DNA from 2 places in the Desulfohalovibrio reitneri genome. Region 2 is predicted to be linked to the other one. Evidence: predicted binding sites of a transcription regulator. Region 2 holds the regulator's gene; the other holds the start of a gene.
What was found. The regulator HrcA, encoded in region 2, represses chaperone genes, less so after heat shock. The targets are predictions, from matches to a motif close to TGTTAGCACTCNNNNNNNNNGAGTGCTAACA.
Positions count from the first base shown of each region.

Region 1: the regulator HrcA is predicted to act here: its motif matches at 1,372-1,402, upstream of groES (co-chaperone GroES).

Region 1 covers NZ_JOMJ01000003.1:2,005,988-2,009,395, forward strand. Annotated here, with positions in the region: gene N911_RS0110025 (PA2779 family protein) at 1-205, opposite strand, end outside; gene N911_RS0110030 (C39 family peptidase) at 202-792, opposite strand; gene N911_RS0110035 (PA2779 family protein) at 779-1,180, opposite strand; gene groES (co-chaperone GroES) at 1,443-1,730, shown strand; gene groL (chaperonin GroEL) at 1,777-3,408, shown strand, end outside.
Region 2 covers NZ_JOMJ01000003.1:614,551-617,958, forward strand. Annotated here, with positions in the region: gene dnaK (molecular chaperone DnaK) at 1-1,030, opposite strand, end outside; gene grpE (nucleotide exchange factor GrpE) at 1,140-1,679, opposite strand; gene hrcA (heat-inducible transcriptional repressor HrcA) at 1,740-2,771, opposite strand; gene N911_RS0103400 (cation:proton antiporter) at 2,898-3,408, shown strand, end outside.

The sequences.
Region 1 (3,408 bases), 1.4 Mb from region 2:
GGTCGGCCAGCCGTTCGCGGACGACCTTGTTCTCCAGGGTTTGTTGCACGGTGGCCAGGTCGTCGGCGCGTACATCCGCGGACAGGGAGCGGTGGCTGGGCACGAAGCCCGCCTGAACGCGGGGAACGAAGGACACCAGGCACATGAGCACGGCCATGCAGGAGGCCAGGCCCTTGAAAAGGGGGTGGGAAACGACGGCGTTCATGGGGATACCTCGCTGTGGGGAGGGTTGGGGGTGACACGCAGGGTCCAACGGGCGGCGTTGTCCCAGCGGGCGTGGAAGTCGGACCAGGGCAGGCGCTTGTGTTCGGTTCGGCCGGAGTTCACCACCACCGCCTCCGGAGTGTAGCCCACCACCACCATGTAGTGGTTGATGGCAACCCCGCCGAATCCGTAATCCACCATGACCAGCAGGGGACGGCCCGCGTCCACGGCCCGCACCAGGTCGTCCGGCTCCCCGGCGAACCACTCGGTGGCGAAGCCGCGCGTGCGGGGGTACAAAGCCAGGTCCAGGCTGACCGTGCCCTGGATGTCCTCGCGGAAAATCTCCCGCCGAATCTCGTCTGGCTTCACAGGGTCGCCATGGTGGTTGAGGATGCCCGCCAGCGAAGCCGGGCCGCACTGGTTGGGATCCTGCGGGTGGAACGGCACGCTGGAGAGCACGCGGCTGCCGTCCGGCGGACGGAAGTCCCCGGGGAGGGAGCGCGAAGCGCAGCCGACGAGCAGGCCAAAGGCCGCCAGGGCCAGGACCGGAAGAAGAGCCGCCTTGGCCCGCGACCTATTTGTCCTCAACCGCGACCTGCTTGTCCGTGACCTTGAGGACGACGATGACCACCAGCACGATGATCAGGACCACGATGATGGCCCCCAGGATGCCGCCGGAGTCCACCGCGTCGATCTGGGAGGCCAGGGAGTGCAGTTCCTGGTCCGAGAGCATGGACAGCCGCTGCTCGATCTCTTCGGGCGAGTAGCCCAGGTCGGCCAGCCGCTCCCGCACCATCTTGTTTTCCAGGGACTTCTGCACGGTGGCCAGGTCGTCGGTCCGCACCTCGGCGGAAAGGGACCTGTCGCTGGGCACGAAGCCCGCCTCCACGCGCGGGACGAAGGAAACCAGACACATGACCACAGCCATGCCCGCGGCCAGGGACCTGAACCAGCCCGTCTCGAGAAATTCTCGCATAGCGCTCTCCTCTTCTTCCCCCCCGTTTACGGTGAAGAAAAGGGTGTGATGACCTATATAACACGGGAAACGCGCCGCGAGTCAAGTCGCTGACAAGACGGCCAAACCCCCGCCCGGCGGGGGATGAAAAATTTTTTTGCTCCCCGCCATTGACAAAAAACACCCCCCGCCTTACTTCACCGACCGTCGAGAATTGGCACTTTCCCTCGGCGAGTGCTAACAGCAATCGCGCAATATTAACCATTTGATTCGGAGGTTGCAGATGAATCTGAAACCGCTTCACGACCGGGTTCTGGTCAAGCGCCTTGAGGAAGAGGAAAAGACCGCCGGGGGCATCATCATCCCCGATTCCGCCAAGGAAAAGCCCATTCGCGGCGAGATCAAGGCCGCCGGCCCGGGCAAGACCGGCGACGACGGCAAGCCCCAGCCCATGAGCGTCAAGACCGGCGATAAGGTGCTCTTCAACAAGTATGCCGGCACCGAGATCAAGGTCGACGGCGAAGAGTACCTCGTCATGCGCGAGGACGACATCCTGGCCATCATCGAATAGCACCCGCATTTTTTTCAGAAGCTAAGCCTGTATTCGGAGGAAGCACATGCCTGCCAAAGACATTCTTTTCGCCACCCGCGGCCGCGAGAAACTGCAGCGCGGCGTAGACAAACTGGCCAATGCCGTGAAGGTGACCCTTGGCCCCCGCGGCCGCAACGTGGTCATCGAGAAATCCTTCGGCTCCCCCACGATCACCAAGGACGGCGTGACCGTGGCCAAGGAGATCGAGCTGGAGGACAAGTTCGAGAACATGGGCGCCCAGATGGTCAAGGAAGTCGCCTCCAAGACTTCCGACATCGCCGGTGACGGCACCACCACCGCCACCATCCTGGCCCAGTCCGTCTTCAACGAAGGCGTCAAGCTGGTGACCGCCGGCCGCAACCCCATGGCCATCAAGCGCGGCATCGACAAGGCCGTGGAGTCCGTGGTGGCCGAGCTGGAAAAGCTGACCAAGCCCACCCGCGACCAGAAAGAGATCGCCCAGATCGGCACCATCTCCGCCAACAACGACACCACCATCGGCAACATCATCGCCGACGCCATGTCCAAGGTTGGCAAGGAAGGCGTCATCACCGTCGAGGAGGCCAAGGGCCTGGAAACCACCCTGGACGTGGTCGAGGGCATGCAGTTCGACCGCGGCTACCTCTCCCCCTACTTCGTGACCAACACGGAGAAGATGGTCTGCGAGATGGAGGATCCCATGATCCTCATCAACGAAAAGAAGATCTCCAACATGAAGGACCTCCTGCCCGTGCTGGAGCAGGTGGCCAAGATGTCCAAGCCCCTGGTCATCATCGCCGAGGAGATCGAGGGCGAAGCCCTGGCCACCCTGGTGGTCAACAAGCTGCGCGGCACCCTGCAGGCCGTGGCCGTCAAGGCCCCCGGCTTCGGCGAGCGCCGCAAGGCCATGCTCCAGGACATCGCCTCCCTTACCGGCGGCACCGTGGTGTCCGAGGACGTGGGCGTGAAGCTTGAAAACGTCACCGTCAACGACCTGGGCTCCGCCAAGCGCGTGGTCATCGACAAGGAAAACACCACCGTCGTTGACGGCGCCGGCAATGCCGAGGACATCAAGGCCCGCGTGGCCCAGATCCGCCGCGAGATCGAGGAGACCACCTCCGATTACGATCGCGAGAAGCTCCAGGAGCGCCTGGCCAAGCTCGTGGGCGGCGTGGCCGTCATCAACGTCGGCGCCGCCACCGAGACCGAGATGAAGGAAAAGAAGGCCCGCGTGGAAGACGCCCTCAACGCCACCCGCGCGGCCGTCGAGGAAGGCGTCGTGCCCGGCGGCGGCGTCGCCCTGGTGCGCTGCTGCCACGTGCTCGATAAGCTCAAGGGCGCCGACGACGACGAAATGTCCGGCATCGAGCTCATCAAGCGCGCCATCGTCGAGCCCCTGCGCCAGATCGCCTACAACGCCGGCGAGGAAGGCTCCATCGTGGTGGAAAGGGTCAAGGAACAGAAAGACGCCAACGGCTTCAACGCCGCCACCGGCGAGTACGAAGACCTCATCAAGGCCGGCGTCATCGACCCCAAGAAGGTGACCCGCATCGCCCTGCAGAACGCCGCCTCCGTGGCCGGCCTGCTGCTGACCACCGAGTGCGCCATCGCCGAATCCCCGCAGGACAACGAGTCCGGCGGCGGCGGCATGCCCGGCGGCATGGGCGGCATGGGCGGC
Region 2 (3,408 bases):
GCACCAGGGGCATGCGTGTCATGCCGCCCACCAGGATGACCTCGTCGACTTCGGAGGCGGACAGGTCGGAGTCACCCAGCGCCTTGCGGCAGGGCTCGATGGTGCGCTCCACCAGGTCCTCGACCAAGCTTTCCAGCTTGGAGCGGGACAGCTTCAGCATGAGGTGCTTGGGGCCGTTCTGGTCGGCGGTGATGAAGGGCAGGTTGATCTCCGTTTCCATGGAGGAGGAGAGTTCCTTCTTGGCCTTCTCCGCGGCCTCGCGCAGGCGCTGCAGGGCCATGCGGTCGCTGGAGAGGTCGATGCCGTTGTCCTTCTTGAACTCGGCCACCAAGTACTCGATGATGCGCTGGTCGAAGTCCTCGCCGCCGAGGAAGGTGTCGCCGTTGGTGGCGCGCACCTCGACCACGTTGTCGCCAACCTCCAGTATGGAGATGTCGAAGGTGCCGCCGCCGAGGTCGAAGACGGCGATCTTCTGGTTGTTCTTTTTGTCGAAGCCGTAGGCCAGGGAGGCCGCGGTGGGCTCGTTGATGATGCGCTTCACCTCGAGCCCGGCGATCTTGCCGGCGTCCTTGGTGGCCTGGCGCTGGGAGTCGTTGAAATAGGCGGGCACGGTGATGACCGCTTCGCTCACGGTTTCGCCCAGGTAGGCCTCGGCGTCGCTCTTGAGCTTCTGCAGGATCATGGCCGAAATTTCTGGGGGGGAATAGGTCTTGTCGCCCACCTTGACCGAGGCGTCGCCGTTCTTGTTGCCCACGATCTCGTAGGAACTGTGTTTCTTCCACTTCTCGACCACATCACTGTTGAACTCACGCCCCATGAGGCGCTTCACCGCGTAGACGGTGCGGTCGGAGTTAGTCACGGCCTGGCGCTTGGCGATTTCGCCGACCAGCCGCTCCTTGTCCGTGAATGCGACCACGGAGGGAGTGGTGCGGCCGCCTTCGGGGTTGGTCACGCACTTGGGGTCCTTGCCCTCCATGACATACACGCAGGAGTTGGTCGTTCCCAGGTCGATTCCGATGATCTTACCCATTGAGTATCCTCCAAGAGAGCTGATTTTCGATGCGAAAACGGGATCAAGTCCACCCTATAACCACCTTTTTTTTGGAGTAAAGGGCGGCTAAGGAATTTTTTGCCCTCTTTTACTTGGAGATGATCACCTTGGCCGGGCGGATGACCCTGTCTTTGAGCTTGTATCCCCGCTGCATGAGGTTGGCCACGCAGTTGGCCGCCACCTCGGCGTTCTCCTCCACGCCCACGGCCTCGGCCCAGTTGGGGTCGAACTCGTCGCCCACCTCGCCCACGGGCTCCAGGCCGTAGCGGGAAAGGACGTCGAGGAATACCTTGCGGGTCATGTCAACGCCCATGACCAGGTCCTTGCAGGCGTCCACGTTCTGCCCGTGGCACAGGGCCAGTTCCAGGTTGTCCAGCACGGGGAGCAGGTCGGAGACCACGCCTTCCACGGCGTACTTGCGGTATTCCTCCTTCTCCCGCTCAAGGCGTTTCTTGGCGTTCTCCAGGTCGGCCAGGGCGCGGACCATCTCGGACTCCGCGTGGTCCAGTCGGGACTTCAGTTCCTCGACGGATTCCTCGCCGGACTCCTCGGCCTGCTTGGCGGCCTCGGCCCGTTCCTGGGCTTCCTGGGCGAGTTCCTGTTCGGTGGCGTTCTTGTCGTCGGACATGCTGCGGAAACCTCCATGGGTCGCTTGCGCGGACGGCGCGGCTGAAACCTGGCCATCCGCCTAGAATCGTTGTTGCAGGATGGACGTGATGATGTCCGCGGTGGAGCGCACCACGGGCATGAGTTCGGCGTAATTCATGCGGATGGGCCCGATGAGCCCGACCGCCCCGAGCCGCTGGCCCTCCACGCTGAAGGGGGAGGCGATGAGGCTGAGGTCGGAGAGCGGGGTCGGTGGCTGGGCCTCGTCCAGGGATACCAGCACCCCGCCGGACTCCAGGACGCGGTCCAGGAGGTCGAGGATCTGGGTCTTTTCGTCGAGAATGTCGAGCAGGTCGCGGATGTCCTCGGCCTGGGCGAACTCCGGCTGGGAGAGAATGTTCACAGTCCCTTCCAGATAGAGGTCGCGCTTCTGGGGTTTGGCCAGGGCCTCGTTGGTCAGATGCAGAGCCTGCCGGATGGAGCGCGACAGGCGGTGTTTGGCCTCGCGAAGCTCGCGAAGCACAAGGGAGCGGACTTCCGTGACGGTCTTTTCCTCGAACTGGTCGTTGAGGTAGTTTGCGAACCGGGTCAGGTCGTCCGGCGTGACCGGATTTTCCAACTCCACCAGTTTGTTGTGCACCATGCCGCCCTGCAGGACCAGCGTGACCATGACCATGGTCGGCTTGAAGAGCACGAAGTCGATGTGCTTCCAGCGGACATCGGCGTGAACCGGGGGCAGCACCATGCTCACCTGGTGCGACAGCCTGGAGAGCAGTTTGCCGGCGTGGCGGAGCAGGTCGTCCATTTCCCCGGCTGTCTCCGCGAGGGAGCTTCGGATGGTTTTCCGCTCCTCCTCGGGCAGCGGGGCGAAGCGGATGACCTGGTCCAGGTAGTAGCGGAAGGCGCGGGCCGTGGGCACCCGGCCGGCCGATGTGTGCGGCTGTTCCAGGTAGCCCTTGTCCGTGAGGTCGGCCATGACGTTGCGCATGGACGCCGGGGAAAGACCCAGCCCCGAGCGCTTGGAGACCGTGCGCGAGCCGACCGGCTGCGCCGAGTCGATGAAGTGCTCGATGATGGTCGTCAGGATCGACAGTTCGCGCTCGTTGAGGGACATGGAACAACCTGGTGAAAAGACGGTTCTCGACAGCATCAAGCCGGTAACAACGCCCATGTGGGCTGTCAAGAAGACGGCGGAGCGGAAAGGTATGCGGCGAAGGCGGAATCGTGTTATGGATTATCCATGGAACACGCCGCGTTGACCACCATCGGCCTGGCTCTCGTGCTGGGCGTTACCGCGCACGGATTGGCCCGGGGGCTGTCCATCCCCCCCATACTGTTCTACATGCTGGCCGGGCTGGCCGCCGGTCCACTGGGCGCGGGGCTGGTGGAGCCGGACGCCCTTGGCCACGGCCTTCTGGTGCTGGTTGAGTTCGCTGTGGCCGTCATTCTCTTCGAGGGCGGGCTTTTCCTCACCACCAGGGGGTTTTTGCAGGCGCCCAAAGCCATAGGCCGGCTTTTGACCGTGACTGTGGCGCTGACCGCGCTGGGCGGATTTCTGCTGACCCGCTGGCTTCTGGACTTCCCCCTGGAGTTGGCCATGCTGTTCGGCGCGGTGGTGGTCGTCACCGGCCCCAGCGTCATCAATCCACTGCTCAAGGCGGTCTCTTTCCCGCCCAGGCTGCGGTCCCTGCTGCACTGGGAGTCCATTCTCGGCGACGTCATCGGCGTGGTGCTGATGGCCTTGGCGCTCA